One region of the Paenibacillus sp. S-12 genome, then DNA from elsewhere that is predicted to be linked to it. Evidence: riboswitches for the same ligand, from Rfam matches in the RefSeq annotation. Region 1 holds a riboswitch; the other holds the start of a gene.
What was found. A riboswitch is a leader RNA that binds a small molecule or an ion and turns the genes downstream of it on or off. The one in region 1 is predicted to bind glycine.
Positions count from the first base shown of each region.

Region 1 (5,449 bases):
GCACATCCTCTCCATGTACTATGGATATTCCATTTGCTTCGATCAATACAATTAATAGTGTTATAACTTATACATATACCTGATTCAAAAATTGCTCGAGCCTTTCTTTCACCTGGGGCCATTCCTCATCAACAATGCTGTACACATTAGAATCACGAATATACCCGTCCTCCATCACCCGATGACGCCGCAATCTCCCTTCAAGCACGGCTCCTAACCGTTGGATTGCCCGATTTGAGCGTTCATTGCGTACATCCGCCGTCAGCTGAACACGAATCGTATGTATCTGTTCGAAGCAATATTGCAGAAGCAAATATTTGCACTCGGTATTGATGCGGGTACGCCATACTGATGGATGATACCATGTACCGCCAATTTCAGCGTAGCGATGCAAGACGGACATATTCATAATTCTCGTTGCACCAATTATTCGCCCAGTAAGCTGATCAATGACAACGAATGGATACTCGATCCCCTTCTCACGGTTCAGAACAGCATCATGAATCGTCCGTTCTGCATCTGCAAAACTGCGGATCGTGCGCGGCAAGTAATGCCATATATCTGGATGAGACGCTGCTTCATATAAATCTTCCGTATGTTCAGGAAGCATAGGGATCAGCTTAGTACTGCTCCCCGTCAGCTCGAACAATTGACTGTTCATTCGTATCCATTCCCCCGAAGGTCTGATAGGTATGAAGTGCAATCTGCAACTTATTTATGTACTGTTGATCATGACTCGAACACATAAATTGAATTGTTGGGCTTGTTGTCTGATCTGATAGCTGATTCAACTGCTTCTCTTGCAACACTTGGGCTAACCGCTGCACTGTGCCTTGACTCCCGTCAATGAGCTGGATATGATCAGGGACTATTTCTCTCAAAATGTGCTTATAATAGGGGTAGTGCGTACACCCTAACACAATTGTACCGTACTGACTCAAGTCAATCCCAGCAAGCTTCTGTGCAAAGAAGTCTCCTATCACTCCCTTATCAAAGTTTAATTGCTCGCAATATTCTACCAATTCCGGCAAAGGAATCGAATCAACAATATGTTCCTCATCAAGACGAGTGACCAGTGTATGGTATTTGTCTTGGCTTAACGTTAAGGCTGTTGCAAATACAAGTACACGCTTGCCGTTATTGCGATTCATTTCTACTGCCGGCTTGACTGCGGGCTCCATGCCGATAATCGGAATATTGTAATTCCGCCGCAATTCAGATGCTGCGATACTCGTTGCCGTATTGCACGCGATTACAAGCGCCTTCACATGATGCTGCATGATTTCCTCAACAGCAGATTGCACATGACGCATCACTTCCTGCTGCGACTTTGTCCCATATGGAACATGAAGCGTGTCTGCATAAAACAAATATTGCTCTTGTGGCAGCTGCTTCATAGCCTCAGCCAATACCGTAATACCACCCATTCCCGAATCAAAAAAAGCGATTGTCATTCCACTCACCTAGCATTCTATTTAGCATTGTAACGTCTGGTTGTCGATGCTTCTATTGTACTCTTTTTCGGCGGCGAATCCTATCGAAACTTCTCACTTTGTGGATGAAAAAAACCTGCTGCACCAGCATTATACCGATACAGCAGGTTCTACGTACACAACCCATTGATCCTTCTATTATTAGTCAATCAGCTTCGCATATTGCTCAGCATTCAGCAGATGCTTCACTGCTTCCGCAGCGCTGCCTTCCACTTCAACTTCCGCAATCCAGCCGTCTCCGTATGGACTGCTGTTCACAAGCTCTGGCGACGCTTCCAATTCATCATTTACCTTCGTAATCGTTCCAGATACCGGACAGTACAACTCAGATACGGTCTTCACAGACTCAATGGAGCCCATGCTGTCCCCCGCGGACAAGCTGGTTCCTACTGAAGGAAACTCGATGAATACAATGTCTCCCAGTTGAGCCTGCGCATGATCTGTAATGCCAACTCGTACTGTATTGCCTTCTATGGCGATTACCCATTCATGCTCTTCACTGTACAGCAATCCATCCTTCACTTCACTCATGTCAACGCCCCATTTCATTCATAATGTCATTCATTAGGCCGTCTATCCATTAGAGATCATTAAAATGGGCAGAGAGCGGCCTAGCGCCTTGTTCTCTGTCCTCGGTACCTGAGAGATCCCGTTCCAGCACAATAGTGGCAGAACTTACCCCTTTGGTGGCAACTAAATATGCACTCTCCAGAGCTGCGTCAGAATGGCGGTTATTGTACCTGAGAGATTCATTGCCAATCGGCAGCTGGCAACTTGCTCCTTCGGTGTTGACAATCATCATTGTCAAACTCTCCCGACCTTCCTCGTTCGCAATTACGATTTCATTTGGGTAATTATAACAACCTTAGATTATTGCAAGATACGTACGATTGTCAATATGACAAGCAGTGAAATCGAATGTGAAGAAAATATCAATTGACAAAGTGTGGAAGGCTCAACTAATGTAGAGATGACAGTTGAAAATGGCGAATGATGGTAAAGGGAGAGACTGCTGAGACATAGCAGCGCCGAAGGAGTAAGCCGTAAGACGTGAATCTCTCAGGCAAAAGGACTTTTACCGGACGCATCTCTGGAGAGCACTGTAATTCACCAGATCGAATACAGTCACCCAAGGGGAAAGCCGATGATACATGCGGAAGCAGACGAATCGTTTGCAGCATTCGGCGACACTCTCAGGTACAAAGGACAGAGCGAGAGACGAAGAGGATAACACATCCACTTTTCTTTCGGCTGTCCTTTTTTGTTCGCATACCAATGGTTTGTCCAAATAAGCGTATCGAGGTGATTTCATGAGTCAATTGAAGAGAACGCCAATATTCGATCAATATTCAACATTTCCCGGTGCACGCTGCATTGACTTCGGCGGCTGGGAGCTTCCTGTTCAATTTATCGGTATTCAGCGGGAGCATGAAGCTGTGCGCACACAGGCAGGCTTGTTCGATGTTTCCCATATGGGTGAGTTTATCGTTAGCGGCCCGGCTTCCCTAACGTTTCTTCAACAGATGACAACGAATGATGTATCGCGGCTTGAGGACGGGAAAGCACAATATACGCTGATGTGCTACCCTGACGGAGGAGTCGTCGATGATATTCTCATCTATCGGATGAAGAGTGACCGATATATGCTTGTTGTCAATGCCTCCAACATCGACAAAGACTATGCATGGCTGCAGAAGCATTTGATTCATGGCGTGACCTTGACAAATGTATCGAACCGCACGGCACTGATCGCCCTTCAAGGGCCGAATGCCCAAGCTATTCTCTCTACCGTATCAGAAGCGCCTATTGATTCGCTTGCACCTTTTCATTTCCTAACGGATGCACAAGTATGCGGCGTGTCAACTCTTCTATCCCGCTCTGGCTATACGGGCGAGGATGGATTCGAGCTCTATTTGTCCGCAGAAGATGCTCCGGGGGTATGGGCTGAACTGCTTCGTGCCGGTGAATCATTCGGCTTGCTGCCAGCAGGGCTGGGGGCAAGAGACACGCTGCGCTTCGAGGCACGTCTGCCGCTCTATGGACAAGAAATTACCGCTGATATCTCACCGCTTGAAGCTGGACTCGGACGATTCGTCAAGCTGGATAAAGGCGACTTCATTGGCCGTGTTGCACTTACGAAGCAAAAAGCTGATGGCCCAGCAAGGAAGCTGGTAGGAATTGAAATGATTGATAAAGGCATTCCCCGCTCTCATTATCCGGTGCTTGCCAACGGGCGCGTAATTGGTGAGGTCACAACTGGCACGCAGTCGCCAACATTGAAGCGCAATTTAGGACTTGCCTTAATTGAAACCGCTTTTTCAGAACTCGATACCGAGGTTATGGTAGAAATTCGCGGCAAACAGTTGAAAGCCCGCGTTGTCCCTACCCCATTTTATAAACGAAATCCGATCCCTGCCAAAGGAGCGAATCCATCATGAAGCATCGTTACATTCCAATGACGGAGCAAGATCAAGCCGACATGCTGCAGCAGATTGGCATCTCTTCCATGGAAGATCTGTTCCGCGATATACCAGCATCCATTCGTTACAATGGTATGCTTCCTATGTCCGAACCACTAGATGAAGCAGCCATGATGAAGCATATGAAGCAGTTGGCTTCTCGCAACGCAGACAATGAGAGCCACACCAGCTTCCTTGGCGCAGGAATATACGACCATCATATACCGGTTGTCATTCAGCATCTGGTCTCCAGATCTGAATTTTATACCGCATACACGCCTTATCAGCCTGAAATCAGTCAGGGTGAGCTGCAAGCAATCTTTGAATTTCAGTCCTATATTTGCGAATTGACAGGCATGGCTGTTGCCAATGCAAGCATGTATGATGGCGCAACAGCAATGGCCGAAGCAGGAGCACTTGCTGTAGGCGCAACGAAGCGCAAGCAGATCGTCATATCGAGCACCGTACACCCAGAGGCAAGACAAATTGTTCGCACGATGGCACGAGGACTGAATGTTGAAGTGGTCGAGATCGGTTATAAAGACGGCGTAACTGACCTTGCACAACTTGAGCATGCAGTCACGAACGAGACTGCTGCCGTACTTATTCAGTCACCGAATTTCTTTGGCTGCATCGAAGATATCCGTGCAATCGAACCAATTGCACATGCGCACAAAGGTTTGCTCGTAATGAGTACGAACCCGCTAAGCCTTGCTCTTTTGGAGAGCCCTGGCAAGCTCGGTGTCGATGTATGCGTCGGAGATGCGCAGCCTCTTGGTATTGCACCTTCATTCGGCGGGCCAACATGCGGTTTCTTTGCGGTAGCAGAACCGTATATGCGGCGAATTCCTGGAAGGATTGTTGGTCTGACCAAAGACTTGGATGGCAAGCGCGGCTTTGTCCTCACGCTTCAAGCAAGAGAGCAGCATATTCGTCGCGAGAAGGCGACATCCAACATTTGCTCGAACCAAGCGCTGCTTGCACTTGCCGCTTCGATATACATGTCCGTTATGGGCAAAAAGGGAATGCAAGAGGTAGCGAAGCTGAATATACAGAAGTCTCATTATGCTTCTGCCCAAATCAACAGCAAACAGCAGCTTTCATTAGCTTTCCAAGCACCTTACTTCAATGAATTCGTAGTCCGTCTTCCAGAAGGAACCGATATGGATCGCCTGCACGGGCTGCTCCTTGACAAAGGATTTATCGGCGGCTTGGATCTGGGCCGCTTCTATCCTGAGCTTGCGGGACATATGCTCATTGCCGTTACAGAGAAAAAGTCCAAATCGGACATCGAACAATTTATCGACCTGCTGGAGGTGAGCTGCGTATGAAACCGGATCAAGCGCTAATTTTTGAACTAAGCCATCCTGGCCGCACTGCCTATTCCTTGCCGGAATGTGACGTTCCGGAAATCGAGCTTCAAGAACTCATTCCTGCTTCAATGCTGCGCAGTCAGGAGCCTGAGCTGCCTGAAGTATATGAAGTTGATGTGATCAG
Region 1 is NZ_JASIUF010000008.1:135,750-141,198, reverse strand. It holds gene NO352_RS08210 (GNAT family N-acetyltransferase) at 68-661, opposite strand; gene murI (glutamate racemase) at 621-1,454, opposite strand; gene gcvH (glycine cleavage system protein GcvH) at 1,635-2,024, opposite strand; glycine riboswitch at 2,212-2,320, opposite strand; glycine riboswitch at 2,484-2,578, shown strand; glycine riboswitch at 2,582-2,705, shown strand; gene gcvT (glycine cleavage system aminomethyltransferase GcvT) at 2,804-3,931, shown strand; gene gcvPA (aminomethyl-transferring glycine dehydrogenase subunit GcvPA) at 3,928-5,283, shown strand; gene gcvPB (aminomethyl-transferring glycine dehydrogenase subunit GcvPB) at 5,280-5,449, shown strand, end outside.

Region 2 (5,449 bases), 150 kb from region 1:
CAGCCGGGTCTTTACCGCACTGACGGACATGTCCATCATTTCAGCAATCTGATGCATGGGCAAATCTTGAAAATAAAACAAGATAACAATATTTCGAGATACTTCCTCAAGCCGGTAAATCGCTTGACGCAAATCAAGACGATCACTGATTTCCGGAGGAGCCTCTCCGATTTCCGGCAGCTCCGCTAACATAATAACACGAGCCTGCTTCCGCAAGATCATATTGCACTCATTGATCAATATACGAAAAAGCCATGTCTTAAAGTAGGCATGATGATTTAAGCTTGGCAGCGCACGGTAAGCTTTGTACACGGCTTCCTGCATTGCATCCGCACAGTCTTCATCCCTTCTGACAATGGATCTGGCCATATTGTACATTTGGACTTCATGCTTCTTGATGAGACGAATGAAAGCCTCTTTATTTCCTTCCTTAGCCAACCTCACATCTGTCTCTATATCGATTTCTATATCGGTATACAAGCCGTTTCTTCTCCCTTCTTTACCCCATACACGCGACTAGCTGTTAATTAGATGCATAAGATTGGCAAAAAGTTTCCTTTCGCGAAAAAAAAGCTGGCAAATGTTCACTTTCGTGTCATTTGCCAGCTTTTTCTCACCAGTATTACATGTAAACATTTATTTTTCCGTCTCTTTATGTTTCCAGTACAGACGCGTTTCATGAACGACTACGCCAGACAACCCAAGCAGTGCGATCAAGTTCGGCAATGCCATCAACCCGTTTACGATATCTGCAAGCTTCCATATCATATCGAGCTTTATAAATGCACCAAAACCAATGATTGCAATAAAGACAAGCCGATAAGGCAGGATCGATTTCACGCCGAACAAGTAAACCATGCAGCGCTCGCCATAATAGTTCCATCCTAATATTGTCGTAAAGGCAAACAATATCAAGCATAGCGTGAGTACAAAGGAACCATATGGCAATGCTGCATCAAATGCAGCCTGTGTCAAAGCAGCACCTTCCATAGGGCCATTCCAGACTCCGGTTACGATCAAGGTTAAGCCGGTCAGCGAACATACGATAATCGTATCAATGAATGTCCCCGTCATCGAAATAAGACCTTGCTCGGCTGGCCATTTCACCTTGGCAGCTGCTGCAGCAATCGGTGCGCTTCCGAGACCGGATTCATTCGAAAATACCCCTCTCGCGATTCCGTTGCGTATCGCCATCATAACCGTGGCGCCGAGGAAACCTCCTCCAGCTGCAGTCGCATTGAATGCCCCATGGAATATTAAGGACATTGCATGGGGAATCTGATCCGCAAACGTGATGAGCACGACGAAGCTAGCGATAAAGTAAATGATAGCCATAACAGGAACAATCGTAGTCGTCACATGCGAAATACTTTGAATCCCCCCGATTGTAACAAGGGCAGTAACAATTGTAACAATGACCGCAGTTACAATTGCCGGCACACCAAGACTCGTCTCAGTAGAGGTAACAATCGCATTAATTTGCGGGAAGGTACCGATTCCAAGAAGTGCGACCAGCACGCCGCTAATGGCGAAGAACACAGCCAAAGGCTTGAATTTCATGCCTAAGCCCTTCTCAATATAGTACATTGGCCCACCGAGTATTTGTCCATTATCATCAATATTGCGGTACTTAACGGCTAGCAGCCCCTCCGCATATTTGGTAGCCATTCCGAAGAAAGCAGCGATCCACATCCAAAATAACGCACCTGGTCCCCCTACCTTGATTGCAGTCGCAACACCAACAATATTCCCCGTTCCGATTGTGGCGGCAAGTGCAGTCGCAAGCGCACCGAAGCTGGATACATCACCAGCCCCCTCGTTTTTTGACTTAAATATGAGCTTCAAGGCAAGCGGCAAGCGAAACAATTGAAGGACACCTAAACGAATTGTGAGTAATATCCCCGTCCCTACCAACAAAATAAGAAGCGGCGCCCCCCATACGAAACTGTTCAATTTGTCTAACCAATGTTCAATCATTGCAAAATCATTTCCCCTCGTCTTGAATAATAAAAAGAGCCAAATCGTATGATTTGACTCTGGGGACATGCGTGCAGAATTAAAAAAGCTTTCGCCAGGAACATGATAATACAACCCAAATAAAACTTATGTTTCCTCTGCATCTGCATCCCTGTCCTTTTACCTGAGAGTTTTAACGATTCGATCAATGCGATTCGTCTTGCCCCTTCGGTGCCCCAATGATGGAGTCTCTCCAGAGTCCTGTCCATTTACGGTCCTGCTTATACATACTCGCAATTGCTGCTCGGTATGCCAAGCGCCTGAGAGCTTACCCCTTCGGCTAGACGTGTTGTCTATCTCCCGCAAACTTCATCCAGTTATAAAGTTGTAGGTTACATTATAGTTGACCTCATCGAATTAAGCAATATGAACTGCTTAGTAAATCATCCCATTATAGGATGGAATTTTCGTCATATACTCCTGCCGAGCCTCGTTCAGTAGGTGAATCAATTCTTTCATATGCTGTTCGGTCGTATCAAAATTGGTAATACAAGCACGAAGCGCCGGGGTATCCTGTATGGTGAAAATCGAGATCCATGCCTTGCCTGTAGCAAGTACCTTCTCATGTATGAATCGCACGAAATCCATATCATGATTTGCTAATGCTGCCTGATCATTAAAACAAACAACTGGCATTATCGTATCATTCATAATCGACCATCCCGATCGTTCAAGCTCCTGCCGCAAAAAATTGCCGCTCTCAATCTGTCGTTGTACGAGTAACCGGTACCCTTCCCATCCCGCCGTTGCAAGCGACATATATAGCTTCAGCCCGATAAATCTGCGTGACCACTGAATGGAATGGGTGTATGGATCAAACGTCTCCAATTCGGTGCCTTCCTTGGGCATATAGTCCGCTGTCATTCGGAAGGTCTGCTGCAATATATGGGGATGACGGGTGAAGTACATACCTGCTCCCATTGGTACAGACAGCCATTTATGTGCATCGAATGTAATGGAATCTGCCCTATTAATTCCTTGCAGCCAATTGGCCAATTCTGGCGCCAATATCATAGCACCGCCATACGCTGCATCAACATGCAGCCATATCATTTCCTGTTCAGCCAGCTCCGCAATATGCGCAATCGGGTCAATGGCCCCTGCACCTGTCGTTCCAGCCGTAGCCACAATCAAAAAAGGGGCAAAGCCAGCTTCGCGGTCTTGCCGTATTTGAAGGGCTAGCGCTTCCGCATCCATCTGCAAAGATGCATTCGATCGTATACTTCGGATAGAATCCGTACCCAATCCGCAGGCACGAGCCGCTTTTACTAAGGAATGATGGCTCTCACTTGAAGCATACATTACAGGGGGCTTATCCAGGCTTGCAAGCCCTTTTGTTGTATATTCCGGGAAATGATCGCAGAGAGCTGTAAGTACGGCTGTCAAATTAGCTTCTGCTCCTCCCGTCGTAAATGTTCCATTTGACGTTTCTCGCGGGTAGCCGAATCGCACAGCGAACTCTCGCAATACATAGTTCTCAATTTCAACTGCCAGAGGAGCATGACTCCAAACAGCCAGCTGCGGATTAAAGGCTGCCGTTATCGTATCTGCCACGATTCCCATAAAGTTCGGACGCGGATTATACAAGCCATAATATCCCGGGTGTGCCGTATGTACCTGATATCTCCGCAACCCTTCTACAATGTAATGTACAGCTTCCTTCGGTGTAACTGGGTTGTGGAAATCGATTTGCTCCGCATACTGTACAATTTCTGTTGGGTTTAACTCGGGAGATACGTTTACCTCATCCGTATGTTTAAGATAATGACAGATTTGATCGATCGCATATTTCCCTTACTCCATCTGTTCTTCTGTTGACAGATCAAGTGTTGGATGTAAATGTACCATAAATCAAAGCTAACCCCCTTCATATCTGAACCGCCTTGACGGCGCCGTTTCTTTCGTGTTCAAGATTACAAATAATGCGCCTCATTGAAAAGGTACAGTTTTCCATATTGTGATGGGGTCAGTCCCATTGATATAAAAAACTCGTCTCTAGAAAATAGAGACGAGTTCCTGAGCCCGAATTATTCAGGCAATCGATAAGCCGCAAACGGTTCACCGAATCGGAATGGACGACTTATCTGATCCAACCGATCCAATTGCTCCATCTTCAATTCAACATCAACACTGTTTATGTTGTCATGTAGCTGCTCCACCTTCGTCGCTCCTACAATAACGGTCGAGACGCAAGGCTGATGCATGAGCCAAGCTAGTGAAAGTGCACTTGGGGTACATCCTGCACCAGCTGCCAATTCATTCACCTGCTCACTTAACGCGAAACGTTCTTTATTGAAAAATCGGTGGAAGTTTGGATCAGTATCTGCTCTTGATCCTATCGGCCTTTGCTCTTCAATACGATATTTCCCGGTCAGAATTCCCCCTGCAAGCGGATAATACGGAATAATCCCTATTCCTTGATCTTTGCAAAGTGGAACCATCTCCTGCTCTGGGGTTCGATCGGCCAATGAATAGCACGTCTGCATGGACACATAACGATTGAGGCCTAGCCGCTCACTAATGCCTATTGCCTTCATAAGCTCCCAAGCCGAATAATTCGATGCTCCAATATATCGAACCTTGCCGGAACGAACCATATCATCAAGCGTTCTAAGCGTTTCTTCCAGCGGAGTATGCGGATCGAAAGTATGTATTTGATACAAGTCGATATAATCGGTGTTCAGTCGCTTTAAGCTGCTGTCTAATTCCTGCTGCAAGTGAAAACGCGATGAACCCCTCTCATTTGGCCCCTCCCCCCGAATTAACCCGGCCTTCGTTGTGAGCACAATATTATGCCTGACTCCTGAGAGCGCCTCTCCAATAATACGTTCAGATTCAGTACCCGCATAAATATTAGCTGTATCAATAAAGTTAATGCCATAATCTAATGCCTGATGAATGATGCGAGTCGAAGCCTGCTTGTCTGCACGCTTGCCGAATGCATTAGTTCCTAATCCAAGCACAGATACCTTCAATCCACTCTTGCCGAGACGACGATACTGCATGACGATCAACTCCTCATTTTATAATCTGCAGCAATAATTATATCACAAGCGCTGCGTATGATTTGAACTTATCATATGAACTTAGATGAGAAGCAAAATCAGAACCCTGCTCCGGATTCAATCCTGTTGAACAAAAGAAAAACTCATGCGAGCATGAGTTTTCTGCAAAATGTAAGTCCATTATTCTTTTACACAAACGGAAATATTTCTGGGCATTGTTTTGGAAAGCTGATGCTGCATACCTCTGGTATCGGTATTAATGCTCTAGGTTGACAAAATGTAGCTTCAACCATCATCGGTATTATAAATTTCACTACAAGTTCCAAACACCAATCCAATTGCAGCTCAATCGTTAAGCTGTCAGTGAGTCGAGCATCACAATGGATATCGAATATTTGAGAAGTAATGTTGGATTCATCTAATGGGAG
Region 2 is NZ_JASIUF010000008.1:287,203-292,651, reverse strand. It holds gene NO352_RS08870 (sigma-70 family RNA polymerase sigma factor) at 1-480, opposite strand, end outside; gene NO352_RS08865 (alanine/glycine:cation symporter family protein) at 637-1,977, opposite strand; glycine riboswitch at 2,119-2,223, opposite strand; gene NO352_RS08860 (pyridoxal phosphate-dependent decarboxylase family protein) at 2,392-3,648, opposite strand; gene NO352_RS08855 (aldo/keto reductase) at 4,044-5,021, opposite strand; gene NO352_RS08850 (BMQ_0737 family morphogenetic spore coat protein) at 5,210-5,449, opposite strand, start outside.
Region 2: another riboswitch for glycine. It lies ahead of NO352_RS08865 (alanine/glycine:cation symporter family protein); the one in region 1 lies ahead of gcvH (glycine cleavage system protein GcvH).